DNA from 4 places in the Streptomyces sp. NBC_00344 genome. Region 2 is predicted to be linked to each of the others. Evidence: riboswitches for the same ligand, from Rfam matches in the RefSeq annotation. Region 2 holds a riboswitch; each other region holds the start of a gene.
What was found. A riboswitch is a leader RNA that binds a small molecule or an ion and turns the genes downstream of it on or off. The one in region 2 is predicted to bind cyclic di-AMP.
Positions count from the first base shown of each region.

Region 1 (3,202 bases), 2.2 Mb from region 2:
TCGCTGACCGCCACGCTGCTGACCGGGGCCGCCGCGGTGGTGGTGATGGCGGGACTGCACGCGTACAACGGCACCAGTGCGCGGGGCACCGCCATCACCGAGACAGTGACCGTCCTGACGGTGGCGGTGCTCGCCCTGGTCGTCAACCGGGTGGTGCGCCGCAGTGGTGAGCAGCTTGCTTCGGCCCGGGTGGTCGCCGAGACCGCTCAGCGCGCGGTGCTCCCGGTGCCCAATGAGCGGATCGGCGGTCTGCATGTCGCCGCGCGGTACGAGGCTGCGCAGGCGGGCACCTTCATCGGCGGGGACCTCTTCGCGGTGCAGGACACGCCGTACGGGGTGCGGCTGATCGTGGGCGATGTCCGGGGCAAGGGGCTCCAGGCGGTCGAAGCCGTGGCGGTGGTGATCGGGGCCTTCCGGGAGGCCGCCGAGCAGGAGAGCACGCTGGAGGCGGTCGCCGGGCGGCTGGAACGGGCGCTGACCCGGGAGGGCATGCGGCGTGAAGGGCTCGACGCCATCGAGGGATTCACCACGGCGGCACTCGCCGAGATCCCCCGGGGCGGCCAGGACCGGATCCGGCTGGTCAACAGAGGGCACCCCGAGCCACTGCTGCTGTACGCCGACGGAGGGCTCGAGGCGCTCGCGCCGACCGACCCGGCGCTGCCGCTGGGGATGTCCGATCTGGCGGGCTGGCCGGACCACGCGGACGAGGCGCCGTTCCCGCTCGGGGCCACCCTGCTTCTGTACACCGACGGACTGTCCGAGGCGCGGAACGCGGCAGGGGTCTTCTACGACCCGAAGCAGCGGCTGCACGGGCGGCTCTTCCCCGGTCCCGATGAACTGCTGACCGCGCTCTCGGACGACGTGCGGCTGCACACCGGCGGACGTTCAACGGACGACATGGCGCTGCTCGCGGTGGCCCGCCCGACGGAGGATCAGCCTGAGCGGCGCACAACCGTGGGCATCGTGCGGGCCGACCGGCACAATCCGTGACCGGGGGACACCGCTCCGCATAACATTTGACGCACTATCAGAAATTCGATGTTTTCTGAACGAGTGTCAACTCGCCCGATTACGCCCCCCTGTGCCCCGGTTGGTCCCGGCCGCAGGCGTTAATGATCAGCTGCAACAGCTGGAATCCGGTGCGTCCGTCTATTAACGTTCGATAACGCAGCGCGGTCGTCCCAGTCGTCGCAAGAGGCGGCACCGTGCGCACGCGCCGAATCCCGCAAGGGAACCGGGGAACCACCAATTGGGGTGAATCGGGCTTCTCCGCAAGGAGCTGCCTGTAGGAGACCTTCCTGCTCCGAACCCGTCAGCTAACCCGGTAGGCGGTAAGGAAGGAAAGGAGCACGCCTCCGTGGCGTCCAACAACCCTGCCCCCGAAACGCTTTACTTCCCGAACGACGAGGCTCTCGGTTTCGGCGGTGAGGACGGCGGGACGTTCGACGAGTGGAACCCCACCGAGGAGTCCCTCCGTCCCGTACGCGGGAAGCACCGGGTGGCCAAGCAGCGCGGCGGTATCGCCCGTAGCTCCACGGTTCTCGGTGTCGGTGTGATCGCAGCGGTCGGCGCGGGCGGCATGGCCAGCGCGCAGGCGAAGCCGCCGGTCTCGATCTCCCTCCCCGACCTTCCGCAGTCCGTCAAGGACAAGCTGCCGGACGCCGAGGCGCTGCCGGGCGTGGGGTCGCTGATATCCGACATCGACGGTCACTCCTCCTCCACCGGGGACACCGGCGCCGGCGTCACGACCGCTGCCCTCACCACCGCATCGAGCGGAAGCTCGGACGCGGGCGAGGCACTGCGCACCCGGATCCTTCAGCAGGCCGAGCAGCAGCAGGGGGCGGTGGACGACCAGGCCGCGATCGCGGCCGAGAAGGCCGCCGCAGCCAAGGCGGCCGCCGAGGCCTCGAAGAAGCAGGACGCGGCCGCCGCCAAGGAGAAGGCCGAGAAGAAGAAGGCGGAAGAGGCAGCCAAGGCCAAGGCGGAGAAGGAGCGGCTCGCCAAACTGGCGGCCGGCTACTCGCTCCCGGTCGCCTCCTACACCCTCACGTCGCATTTCGGCGACGGCGGCTCGATGTGGTCGTCCGGCTACCACACCGGCCTGGACTTCGCCGCTCCCACCGGCACCCCGATCAAGGCCGTGCACAGCGGCACGGTCAAGTCGGCCGGCTGGTCCGGAGCGTACGGGTACCGCACGGTCATCAAGCTCGACGACGGCACGGAACTCTGGTTCTGCCACCAGTCGTCGCTGGCCGTCAGCGCCGGTCAGAAGGTCTCCACCGGCCAGGTCATCGGCAACGTCGGGGCCACCGGCAATGTCACGGGGCCGCATCTGCATCTCGAGGTCCGTCCCGGCGGCGGCGACCCGATCGACCCGCTGACCTGGCTCGCGGGCAAGGGACTCAACGCCTGACGGCTTTCCGTACCCCGGCAGTCCCGGCGGCACCCCCCCCGACGCCAGGGCTGCCGGTTCCGCATGCCCGGATCAGCCGGCCCGGATGTGCCATGCACGGAATAGTCCGGGCCGGTCAGCGGGTTGTCCGGTATATGACTTCGCTCCGCAATCTCGGTTCATCGGACATCAGGGTCTTCCCCCTCGCCCTCGGCGGCAATGTCTTCGGCTGGAGTGCCGACGAGGCCCAGTCCTTCGACGTGCTCGACACCTACACCGCGGCCGGCGGCAACTTCGTCGACACCGCCGACGGATACTCCGCGTGGGTCGCGGGCAACGAGGGCGGTGAGTCCGAGACGGTCATCGGCAACTGGCTCGCCGCCCGCGGAAACCGCTCGGACGTGGTCGTCGCGACCAAGGTCGGCGCCCACCCCCAGTACAAGGGGCTCTCCGCAGGGAACATCAAGTCCGCCGCGGAGGAGTCGCTGCGCAGGCTGCGTACCGACCACATCGACCTCTACTACACGCACTTCGACGACCTGTCCGTGCCCGTCGAAGAGATCATCACCGCTCTGGACCAACTGGTGAAGGACGGCAAGGTGCGGGCGATCGCCGCATCCAACATCAGCCCCGAGCGGCTCGAGGCCTCCCTCGCCTTCTCCGAGGCCGAGGGCCTGGCCCGCTACGTCGCGCTGCAACCGCACTACAACCTGGTTTCCCGGGACACCTACGAGGGCGGTCTGCAGGACACCGCCGCCCGCCATGGGCTGGCCTCCGTGCCGTACTACGCGCTGGCCTCCGGCTTCCTCA
Region 1 is NZ_CP107996.1:3,659,595-3,662,796, forward strand. It holds gene OHS16_RS16510 (PP2C family protein-serine/threonine phosphatase) at 1-990, shown strand, start outside; cyclic di-AMP (ydaO/yuaA leader) riboswitch at 1,205-1,346, shown strand; gene OHS16_RS16515 (M23 family metallopeptidase) at 1,358-2,413, shown strand; gene OHS16_RS16520 (aldo/keto reductase) at 2,548-3,202, shown strand, end outside.
Region 1: it holds a riboswitch for cyclic di-AMP, as region 2 does, so the genes downstream of both, OHS16_RS16515 (M23 family metallopeptidase) here and OHS16_RS06705 (M23 family metallopeptidase) in region 2, are expected to answer to the same signal.

Region 2 (3,202 bases):
GGAGCCGACGCCGCCCTCGACCGGCTGGCGAAGCTGGTCGCCGACGGTCTCGACGAACTCCCCGAGACCGTCTGACGCGGCCCGCGCCGCATTCGGCACACCAGAGCCGCAGCCCCGGATCGATCCGGGGCTGCGGCTCTGCTTTTCCCGTCCCCCGGAGCGGGAAGTCACATAAAAGGGCAGCGGCGAATACAAGGGCAGCGGCGAAAAACCCGCGCGAAATACACAACGAATGCGTTTCCTTTGTATACGGCACGCCTGTTAATTCAGCCCGCTCGCAATGTTTACAACGTGTTGCGAAGTCCTCACGGGTGCCTGCTTCCGCAGCCGGTGCGCCGCCGCGGCCCGATCGGCGTGCTGCGCGGTCAGGACGCGGGCACGCTCGGCGTCGCCGCGTGCCACCGCGTCCACGATGGCGCCGTGCTCCGCCCACGACTCGCCGGGGTGCACGGGCTGCTCGACGGTGTACATCCAGGCGATCTTCTGCCGGAGCTGGGTGAGCAGTGTGGTCAGCGCCGCACTTCCGGACGCCTGCACGAGTGTCTCGTGGAACCAGCTGCCGAGTGAGCGCAGATCCTCGCCCTGGCCGCGGCGCACTCGCTCCTGCCCGAGCCTCACCAGGCCCCGCAGCACCTTGAGATGGGCCTCGGTACGCCGCTGGGCCGCCCGGGCGGCCCCCATGGGCTCCAGGAGCATCCGCATCTCCAGCAGGTCGGCGGCCTCCCGCTCGGTCGGCTCCGCGACACAGGCTCCGGCGTGGCGCCGGGTGACGACGAAACCCTCGGACTCCAGGGTCCGCAGCGCCTCGCGCACCGGGACGCGGGAGACTCCGTAGCGACGTGCGAGCGGCTCCTCGGTCAGCCGGCCGCCCCGTTCCAGGACGCCCGCGATAATGTCGTCGCGAATTGCCGTGCACACCGAATGCGCGGGAATACGCATGCCCGAACCTCCGCCTTCATCCCCGCGGAACGCGGTCGACCGACGCCTGTTCGGTGACTCTATGACAGAGCATGTTAATTTCCGACGGCGTCCGGTAAACCATGGATATCTTTTGGCCACCGGACAGCCTGCCGTGACGCCCGTAAGGCCCCGGCGCGGAGCGCCGGGGCCTTACGGGAACGCAGGTGGTGCGGGGACCTCGGTCAGACGTTGACGCCGTGCGAGCGCAGATATGCGACCGGGTCGATGTCGGAGCCGTAGTCGGGGGTCGTCCTGGCCTCGAAGTGGAGGTGCGGACCCGTGGCGTTGCCGGTGGCGCCGGAGAGGCCGATCTGCCCGCCGGATGTGACGGACTGGCCGACCGAGACACCGATGGACGAGAGATGCCCGTACTGCGTGTAGCTGCCGTCGTTCATCTTGATGACGATGTTGTTGCCGTACGCGCCGCCCCAGCCGGCTTCGACCACGGTGCCCGCGCCGACGGCGTGGACCGGGGTGCCGCTCGCCGCGTGGAAGTCGATGCCGGTATGGCTGCCGGAGGACCAGAGGCTTCCGCCGGTCTTGTAGCCGGTCGAGACGTAGGAGTCGGCTACCGGGGCCACAAAGGCGTTCAGCCGTTTGCGGGCCGCGTCGCGGGCCGCACGTCGCTTGGCCTCGCGCTCCTTCTTGGCCTTCGCCTCGGCCTTTTCCCTCGCCTCGGCCTTCGCCCTGGCAGCCGCCTTCGCCTTCGCCTCGGCCTTCGCCCTGGCGGCGGCCGCATCGGCCTCGTGCTGCTGAGCGGTGGCCTGGGCCTCGATCCTGTCGGCGACGGTGTCTCCGACGAGAATGGTCCGGACGAGGCGGCTGTCCTGCGCGGTGGACACCGTGGCCTCGTCGGCCATGGCCGGAGAGGCGAGAGTGCCGATGACGCCCGCCGTGGCGAGGGTCGCCACACCCGCGGCGGTCGCGGTCCTGCTGATCGGACGTTTCGGGGCGCGGTGCTTACCGGTAGGGCGGGTGAACGCCATGAAGGGGCTGATCCTTTCCTTCCCTCTCGCCTACCGGGTTAGCTGACGGGTTCGGAGCAGGAAGGTCTCCTACGGGCCCGCTCCGCACGGAGAGGCCCGATTCACCCCAGGGACTGCATGGGTCCCCGGCTCCCCAGGCTCGCGCCTGACGGGGACTCGGCGATCGCTGTCCGGCGCCGCGGTTGCGGCCTGGGCATGTGACGAACAGCGAAAGCGACCGTAAGCGGTCGGTTCCGGCTGCGCCTAAAAAACCTGCGTCTTTGTCGCACATGCCACAGGACAGACACGGAAGTTCGGCACCAATCGGACACATTGCGGGGCTCCGGTTGCCTGTTGGCCTCCGGAGCCCCGCTCGTCACACCCGTTGCGATCACATCGGTGCGGACGCCGCGTCGCGCTCACGTCCGCCGCCGGCGGATCTCTCAGCCCGCGACGACCTTCACCTCGCCGATCCCGAGCCCCTCGACGGCTTCCCTGATCTGTCCGGCGTCACCGACGAGCACCGTCACCAGACGGTCTGCGGGGAAGGCGTTGACGACCGCCGCGGTCGCCTCGACCGTGCCCGTTTCGGCGAGCCGGGCGTACAGGTGCGCCTGGAAGTCGTCCGGGAGCTGCTGCTCGACCTGGTCGGCAAGGGTGCCGGCGACCGCCGCGGCCGTCTCGTACTTCAGCGGGGCCACACCCACCAGATTCTGTACGGCGACATCGCGCTCGGCGTCGGTCAGCCCCTCCGCGGCCAGCGTTCGCAGCACCTTCCACAGGTCGCCGAGGGCCGGGCCCGTCGACTCTGTGTCCACCGAACCACTGATGGCCAGCATGGCCGCGCCGGTCCCGTCCTGCGCCGAGCGGAGCACCTGCCCGAAGGCGCGCACACCGTACGTGTAGCCCTTCTCCTCCCGCAGCACCCGGTCAAGACGTGATGTGAGGGTGCCGCCCAGGCAGTAGGTGCCAAGCACCTGGGCCGGCCAGACGCGGTCGTGCCGGTCGGCGCCGATCCGGCCGATCAGCAACTGGGTCTGTACCGCGCCGGGCCGGTCCACGATGATCACCCGGCCGGTGTCGTCCGCGACGATCGGCGGTACCGGCCCGGGCGTTGCCTTGCCGCCCTGCCAGTCGCCGATGGTCTCGGCGAGCACGGCGTCCAGGTCGGTTCCCCTGAGGTCGCCGACCACCACGGCCGTTGCCGCCGCGGGGCGGATGTGCGCCTCGTAGAAGGCGCGCACGGCGGCCGCGTCGATACGCGCCACCGACTCCTC
Region 2 is NZ_CP107996.1:1,506,568-1,509,769, forward strand. It holds gene OHS16_RS06695 (HPr family phosphocarrier protein) at 1-75, shown strand, start outside; gene OHS16_RS06700 (GntR family transcriptional regulator) at 262-939, opposite strand; gene OHS16_RS06705 (M23 family metallopeptidase) at 1,143-1,946, opposite strand; cyclic di-AMP (ydaO/yuaA leader) riboswitch at 1,959-2,118, opposite strand; gene OHS16_RS06710 (M16 family metallopeptidase) at 2,369-3,202, opposite strand, start outside.

Region 3 (3,202 bases), 120 kb from region 2:
CGGGCGGGGTGAGGGCGACGACCGGGGCTCCGGGCTGGGGCGGGGGCGGGGTGATCTGGCTGGGGGGCAGCGTCGGCGGGGTGGTCTCCTGGAAGAGCACCGAGTCGAAGTTCACCAGACCGGTCTTCTCCAGGACGGTGATGTGATCGAGGACGGTGTCGTTGGCCTGGTCGGCCAGAGCGCGGACCAGGCTGTTCTTGGTGGTGGCCCGGATATTGGCGATGGCCGGGAAGATCTGGCCGTGCGTGGTGCGCAGGATGTTGGCGAGGTCGGTGTCGAACTGCTTTCCCTGGTCCGACGAGAGCGTCGCCACGAACCCCTGCTGTTGCGGGGACGCCTGGTTGGGCAGGGTGATCCCCAGGGCGGGAGCGACTTTGCGGCAGGTGGCGTCGAGTCCGGCGTGCCCGGCCACCAGATGCTGGCCCGCGGTCCTGGCTGCTGCGGTCGTGCCCTTGCGCAGGGCCATCTCGCCTGCGGGGAACTCCCACAGCCCTGCCGCGCGCACCTTGACGACGAAGTCGCGGTCGGCTTCGGTCAGCGGGCCGTAGCGGGTGCTGGCGATGACCCGGGACGGGGCACTGGACGTCTTCTGCACCCCGACTATGGCGGGATAGGCGAGCGCGGCCAGGGTGAATACCAGGCCACCGCTCACCAAGGCGGTGCCCGCCATGTTCCCGGGTATGCGCACGGTTCCTCCTGGCCTCAGCGGTACGGACGCCCGGGAGTACGGATGTACTACGACTTCTGATCATCGAACCGGGATAATTCTTCTGCACCGACGTGTGTTGTCGGTCACAGTCGGCGCTCCGATGCCGTCGGGCAGAGCGCGACGCGCCGGCGGCCAGGATGCCACGGGGTGGGGAACCGGGGGAGCCGTATGCGCTTCGTCGTGCCGGCGGAGGGTCCGGCTCCGGCGTGAACTGCGCCTGCGATGGCCGGAGTCGGCGACCGCCGATGACGGGCCTTGTCTGATGGAAAGTCATCGAGGGGTACCGCACAGCCCATTCGCCTCCCGGAGGGACCGGTGACGGGTTCGGATCGGCGCGTCCTCCAGGGCCGGGAAGCCGGGCCGGGCCGGCGGCCGGATCGGCCCGGGAGGCGTGTTGCGGCACCCGGCCTCTGTGTGCCGGCCGGACCCCCTCACCGGTGCGGGCGCCGGTATGGCCAGCCGGCCGGTACGCGTTCGCCTGGTGGCCGGCGGGGCGGACGGTCAACGCGCCTTTGCGCAAAGGGAATAGAGAAAGGCCTGAAATCCCGTGTCATACAGAATCGCTCCGCCGTGCGGCCGGGGGCGGGCGTCGGCTCGCAGCGCCGAACGAAGAAAGCGGATCTTGTAAAGCGATCGGGGGCCGGTGGGTGATTCGGCTCGCCCGCAGTGAACGGAAACCCATGGGCGGGACGCAAAAGCGGGAGCGGTCGGCCGGGACAATTCAAAGGCGTCAAGATCGTCCATCCCCTGCGAATGCCCCGATGCGCGGAATTGCTTCGAACGGTACGGAGGGCAGGAGTCACCCGGGTGTGCGGGACGGTCGTGGCCGCTTCGCCCTCCTCGCCGCCGGTCCGCACATCCGATGCACCGAGGGGGCGTAGCCGCCCATATCGCCCAGCATTGGTATCTCCCGTATGGGCGTTTTGTGCATGTTTTCCCTGAAGTCCATATGCGCCGTATTGCTCCAACTTGTGGTTGTATATACGGCGTTGCAGTCGATGGTTGCGTGTCGGGCAGGTGATGTGCGTCACGGTGGTCGCTGGCTCTCTCGTCCCGTCCCCTCGCGCATTCCCCTCGCAGGGAGAGCGAGTTGAGGCCTTCTGACGGCCTATCGATAACCGGCCGGATAGCCGCCCTGGCCGCCATGAGCATTGCGCTGTGAATTCTGGCCTTGTTTTGCGACGTGCTTCCCGTTTACCTTCAGGTCGATCCGGACGGACCGCCGAATCCTGCCGCTGTCCGGAAAAACCCAACCCACTCACATGCGGCAGGAGCGGGGGACCCAGGTAAGCCGCCGATCCGAAAACCGGACCGGCTCGGGGTGAAGTCGCATTACATGCGACGGGGCATCTCCAGCCCGAACCCGACAGCTCACCTCGCAGGCGCCGGAGAGGAATTCAACATGCCCAACACGGGTAAGCACCGTCGTCCCAGGACCAGCTCGATGGCCCGGCGTCTCGTCGCCGTAGGCACCGGAAGTGCCGCACTGGCCATCCCGCTGGTGGCAGCCACCTCCGCCAGCGCGGCACCTGCCGCCGCCCCCGCGAAGCACAGCCCGGCGACCTACACCGTTGTGGCGGGTGACTCGCTGGCGAAGATCGCGAGGGCGCACTCCATCAGCGGTGGCTGGAAGAAGCTGTACCACGACAACCGTCAGGCCATCGGCGACAACCCGTCGCTGGTCCACCCCGGCCTCAAGCTGACACTCGGCGGCAAGGGCACCGCTTCGCAGACGTCGGCCAAGACCACGAAGTCCGCCACGACCGCCACCCCGGCCTCCGCGAAGACGTACTCCAACGATCTGGACGGCTGGATCAAGGAGTCGCTGGACGTCATGGCCAAGCACGGTATCCCCGGCAGCTACGACGGCATCCACCGGAACATCATGCGCGAGTCGTCCGGCAACCCCATGGCGATCAACAACACGGACTCCAACGCCGCGGCTGGAACACCGTCCAAGGGGCTGCTGCAGGTCATCGACCCGACATTCCAGGCCTACCACGTGGCCGGCACCTCGATGAACAGCTACGACCCCGTCGCCAACATCACGGCCGCGTGCAACTACGCCGCCGCGACGTACGGCTCGATCGACAACGTGAACGGCCCCTACTGACCGGCCCTCACCCACCCGGCGCCCGTCCCGGCCGCGGCACTTCCAGCCGTGGCCGGGGCGGGCGCGCGTGCGAAGCCGGCGCGTACCGGTTCCGGTGCGGGATCGGTGCCGGACGCGGTGACGCTATGCGCCGGGGCCCGCGAGGAAGTCCAGCGGGATGCCCGCGCCCAGCTCGCCCGGCGCGGGGCCCGGCGCCGCGGTCATCGCCCCCACGCGGTCGCTCAGCCCGGTGAGCATCCGGGAGAGCGTGGCGCACTGCTCGCCCGACAGATCCGCGAAGATCTCTGTGATCACGGCTCGGCGGGTGGCCATCGCCACATCGTTGGTGTGCTCGCCCGCCGCAGTGATGTGCACCAGCCGTGCCCGGCGGTCCTTCGGAT
Region 3 is NZ_CP107996.1:1,390,990-1,394,191, reverse strand. It holds gene OHS16_RS06300 (DUF4142 domain-containing protein) at 1-688, opposite strand, end outside; cyclic di-AMP (ydaO/yuaA leader) riboswitch at 1,946-2,109, shown strand; gene OHS16_RS06295 (transglycosylase SLT domain-containing protein) at 2,112-2,822, shown strand; gene OHS16_RS06290 (MarR family winged helix-turn-helix transcriptional regulator) at 2,946-3,202, opposite strand, start outside.
Region 3: it holds a riboswitch for cyclic di-AMP, as region 2 does, so the genes downstream of both, OHS16_RS06295 (transglycosylase SLT domain-containing protein) here and OHS16_RS06705 (M23 family metallopeptidase) in region 2, are expected to answer to the same signal.

Region 4 (3,202 bases), 2.6 Mb from region 2:
GGTAGACCTCGGCACCCCAGCGGAGCGCCTCGGAGAAGGACTCGGCGCCGATCGGCGCGATCATGAACTCCTGGATGTCGACGTTGGAGTCGGCGTGCGACCCACCGTTGAGGATGTTCATCATCGGAACGGGCAGCAGGTGCGCGTTCGGACCGCCGAGGTAGCGGAAGAGAGGCAGGTCGCTGGCCTCGGACGCGGCGTGCGCCACGGCGAGCGAGACGCCGAGGATGGCGTTGGCGCCCAGCGAGCCCTTGTTGTCGGTGGCGTCCAGGTCGAACATGGCCTGGTCGATCAGCCGCTGCTCGGTGGCGTCGTAGCCGACGAGCTCCGGACCGATCTGCTCGATGACGGCCAGGACGGCCTTCTCGACACCCTTGCCCTGGTAGCGGTTGGGGTCACCGTCGCGAAGCTCGATGGCCTCGAACGCACCGGTGGAGGCTCCGGACGGAACTGCAGCACGACCCGTGCTGCCGTCGTCGAGGCCGACCTCGACCTCGACCGTGGGGTTGCCTCGGGAGTCCAGGATTTCCCGGGCTACGACGACGTCGATGGACGGCACGAGCATCTCCTTCTGGGATGTGACGCTATGGGTGCAGGGTCTCTGTGGCCTTGCGCCATGAGCCTAACCGGCCCGGGGCCTCCAGCAGGCCGGACGCCCGGCCCCTGGGACGAAAAAGGGCACAAAAGACCGTATTACCGCCCGAAGATCAGCAAATCTACTCGCTGGTAACCGGACTGGCGGAGAAAAACCCCGGCCCGGCGCGTTCGGGGGAAGTCGCGCCGGGCCGGGGTGGACCGGGGGCCGGGATCAGCTCAGGTGCAGCTGCTGCCCGGGGTAGATCAGGTCGGCGTGCTTCACGACGTCCTTGTTCAGGTCGTAGACCTTCTTCCAGCCGCCGGAGAGGTGGTGCGACTTGGCGATGGTGGAGAGGGTGTCGCCGGCCTTCACCTTGTACTCGCCGTCGCCCTTGCGGATCTTCTCCGGGGCGGCGTGCTTCGGCGCGGCCTTACGGGCCTCGCCGCGGGAAGCGGTCTGCTGGTCGCTGTGGGTCTCCTGCTTCGGCGCGGCCTTCTCGGCGGTCGAGCCGGAGGGGTTGACGCCCGGGTCCACACCGTCGTTGGTCAGACCGCCGGCACCGGCGCAGGACCAGGCACCCGGACCCTGCATCTCGAGGAGCTTCTCGGCCACGGCGATCTGCTGGTCCTTGGTGGCCAGGTCGGCACGCGACGCGTACTGCGTACCGCCGGCGGCGGCCCAGCTGGAGTTCGAGAACTGCAGGCCGCCGTAGTAGCCGTTGCCCGTGTTGATCGACCAGTTGCCGCCGGACTCGCACTGCGCGACCGCGTCCCAGGTGGAAACGGAAGCAGCGGAGGCGGAGGTCGCACCGAGCAGCGGCACGGCGACTGCCGCACCGGTCACACCGGCGAGCGTGGCGATACGGACGGCCTTGGACGGGCGACGGTGCTTGGACTTGCTGGACGAAAACAGCATCAAGTATCTCCTCACCGACGCCTACGAGGTGAGCTGTCGGGTTCGGGCCAATGAGTTGCCCGGCCGTGCGCACCTGCGCACAACTTCACCCCAAGCCGTATCCGTTCGTCCCGTTCACGGATTCCGCCGATGCGGACTCCGGAGGGACGGCCGGACCCGGCACTTACCTGGGTCCCCCGCTCCTGCCTACGGCGCTTTTACGCGTCGAATACAACCCATCGACCGATGACAGGATTCGGCGTGGCGGTCGAAGGGGCCCGCGGTGCGAGCGGTTCTGACCGAAACACAGATCCCCCCGATATTCAAAGATGAACATCGGAGGGATCTTGTCCCATTCGGCCCCCATCGGGACGCATTTACGCAGGTGAGGGACGGCGTGGACGGAGCGGACAGTCCGAACCTCCGGCGAGTCGGACGAGAGTCATGTCTCACCGATGCCAAATCCGGACATAGTTGGGCCAACTAGCCCTGATTCTGGTCGAGATCAAGGGTCTGGCCAGGAATGATGAGATCCGGGTCGCTGCCGACCGTCCGGTGATTCGCGGCGTAGAGCGCGCGCCACCCGCCGGGCAGATCATGCGCGTGGGCGATCGCCCAGAGGTTGTCACCCGAGCGGACGGTATAGCTGTGCTCCGAACCGGCGTCGTCGCGCTCCGGGCTCTCCGAGCGCGAGGCATGCCGGCCCGAGTCCTCGGGCCGGGCCGAACCGTTCAGCGGCTCGTCGGCCCGGCCGCCGCGGTGCTTGCCCGCCTTCTCGCTCTGCGAGGGTGCGGACGAGTCGTCGGAGGCGTCGACGGACGCGGTGGACCGCGAGGGTTCGGGAGACGCGGAGTCCGACGGATGATCGGTGGCGTCCGAGTCCGATCCGGAGTCGGAGGCGGAATCGGACGGCGAGGGCGAGGCCGTGCCCGAACCGGAGTCCGAGTGCGACCCGGTGGCCGGGTCCGAGCTCTTCGGAGTGCCGGTCGAGCCGGACGACGAGTCCGAGGGGGCGGGGCTCGCGGTGTCCGGGGCACCCGGGTCCACCAGCGGCGCGGTGGCGTCGCCCTTCGTCAGCCCGGAGATGGTCGCGCAGCTGAGCCAGGGCTTGGCACCCTCGGCCGCGTACACCTTCTCGGCCACGGCTATCTGCTGGGACCGGCTGGCGAGGTCGGGGCGCGATGCGTACTGACCACCGCCGTACTGGTCCCAGGCGTCCTGCGACAGCTGCAGTCCGCCGTAGTAGCCGTTGTCCAGATCGGCGCTCCAGACGCCGCCGCTCTCACAGAGCGCTACCCGGTCCCACGTGGTGGCGTCCGCGGCGTGTGCGCCGGCTGCGCCCAGCAGCGGAATGGCGATGGCGGATCCCGTGACTCCCGCCGCTACAACGAGGGCAGGAGCCTGGCGGGGTCGTCGATGCCGACCGTTCCCGGTGCGCATGCGGTGGCCTTCCGTGTGACGGATGATTCGAACGGTGAAGGTAGCCGTAGTCGAACGGCGATCACAAGTCGATGCAGCGCAGATCACGTGAAAGTCACAGTCCTGACGGATCGTCACTTTTTATGACGGGTGAACTCCACCGGAAGCGTGCGCAATCCACGCATGATGAGCCCTCCGCGCCAGCGCAAATCGTCAGGATTCACCGCAAGTCTCAGCTCGGGCAGCCGGCGCAGCACCGTGGCGAGAGCGGTCTGCGCCTCGAGCCTGGCGAGTGGGGCTCCCAGGCAGTAG
Region 4 is NZ_CP107996.1:4,127,029-4,130,230, reverse strand. It holds gene eno (phosphopyruvate hydratase) at 1-565, opposite strand, end outside; gene OHS16_RS18665 (transglycosylase family protein) at 809-1,492, opposite strand; cyclic di-AMP (ydaO/yuaA leader) riboswitch at 1,496-1,696, opposite strand; gene OHS16_RS18660 (transglycosylase family protein) at 1,955-2,911, opposite strand; gene OHS16_RS18655 (cytochrome P450 family protein) at 3,025-3,202, opposite strand, start outside.
Region 4: it holds a riboswitch for cyclic di-AMP, as region 2 does, so the genes downstream of both, OHS16_RS18665 (transglycosylase family protein) here and OHS16_RS06705 (M23 family metallopeptidase) in region 2, are expected to answer to the same signal.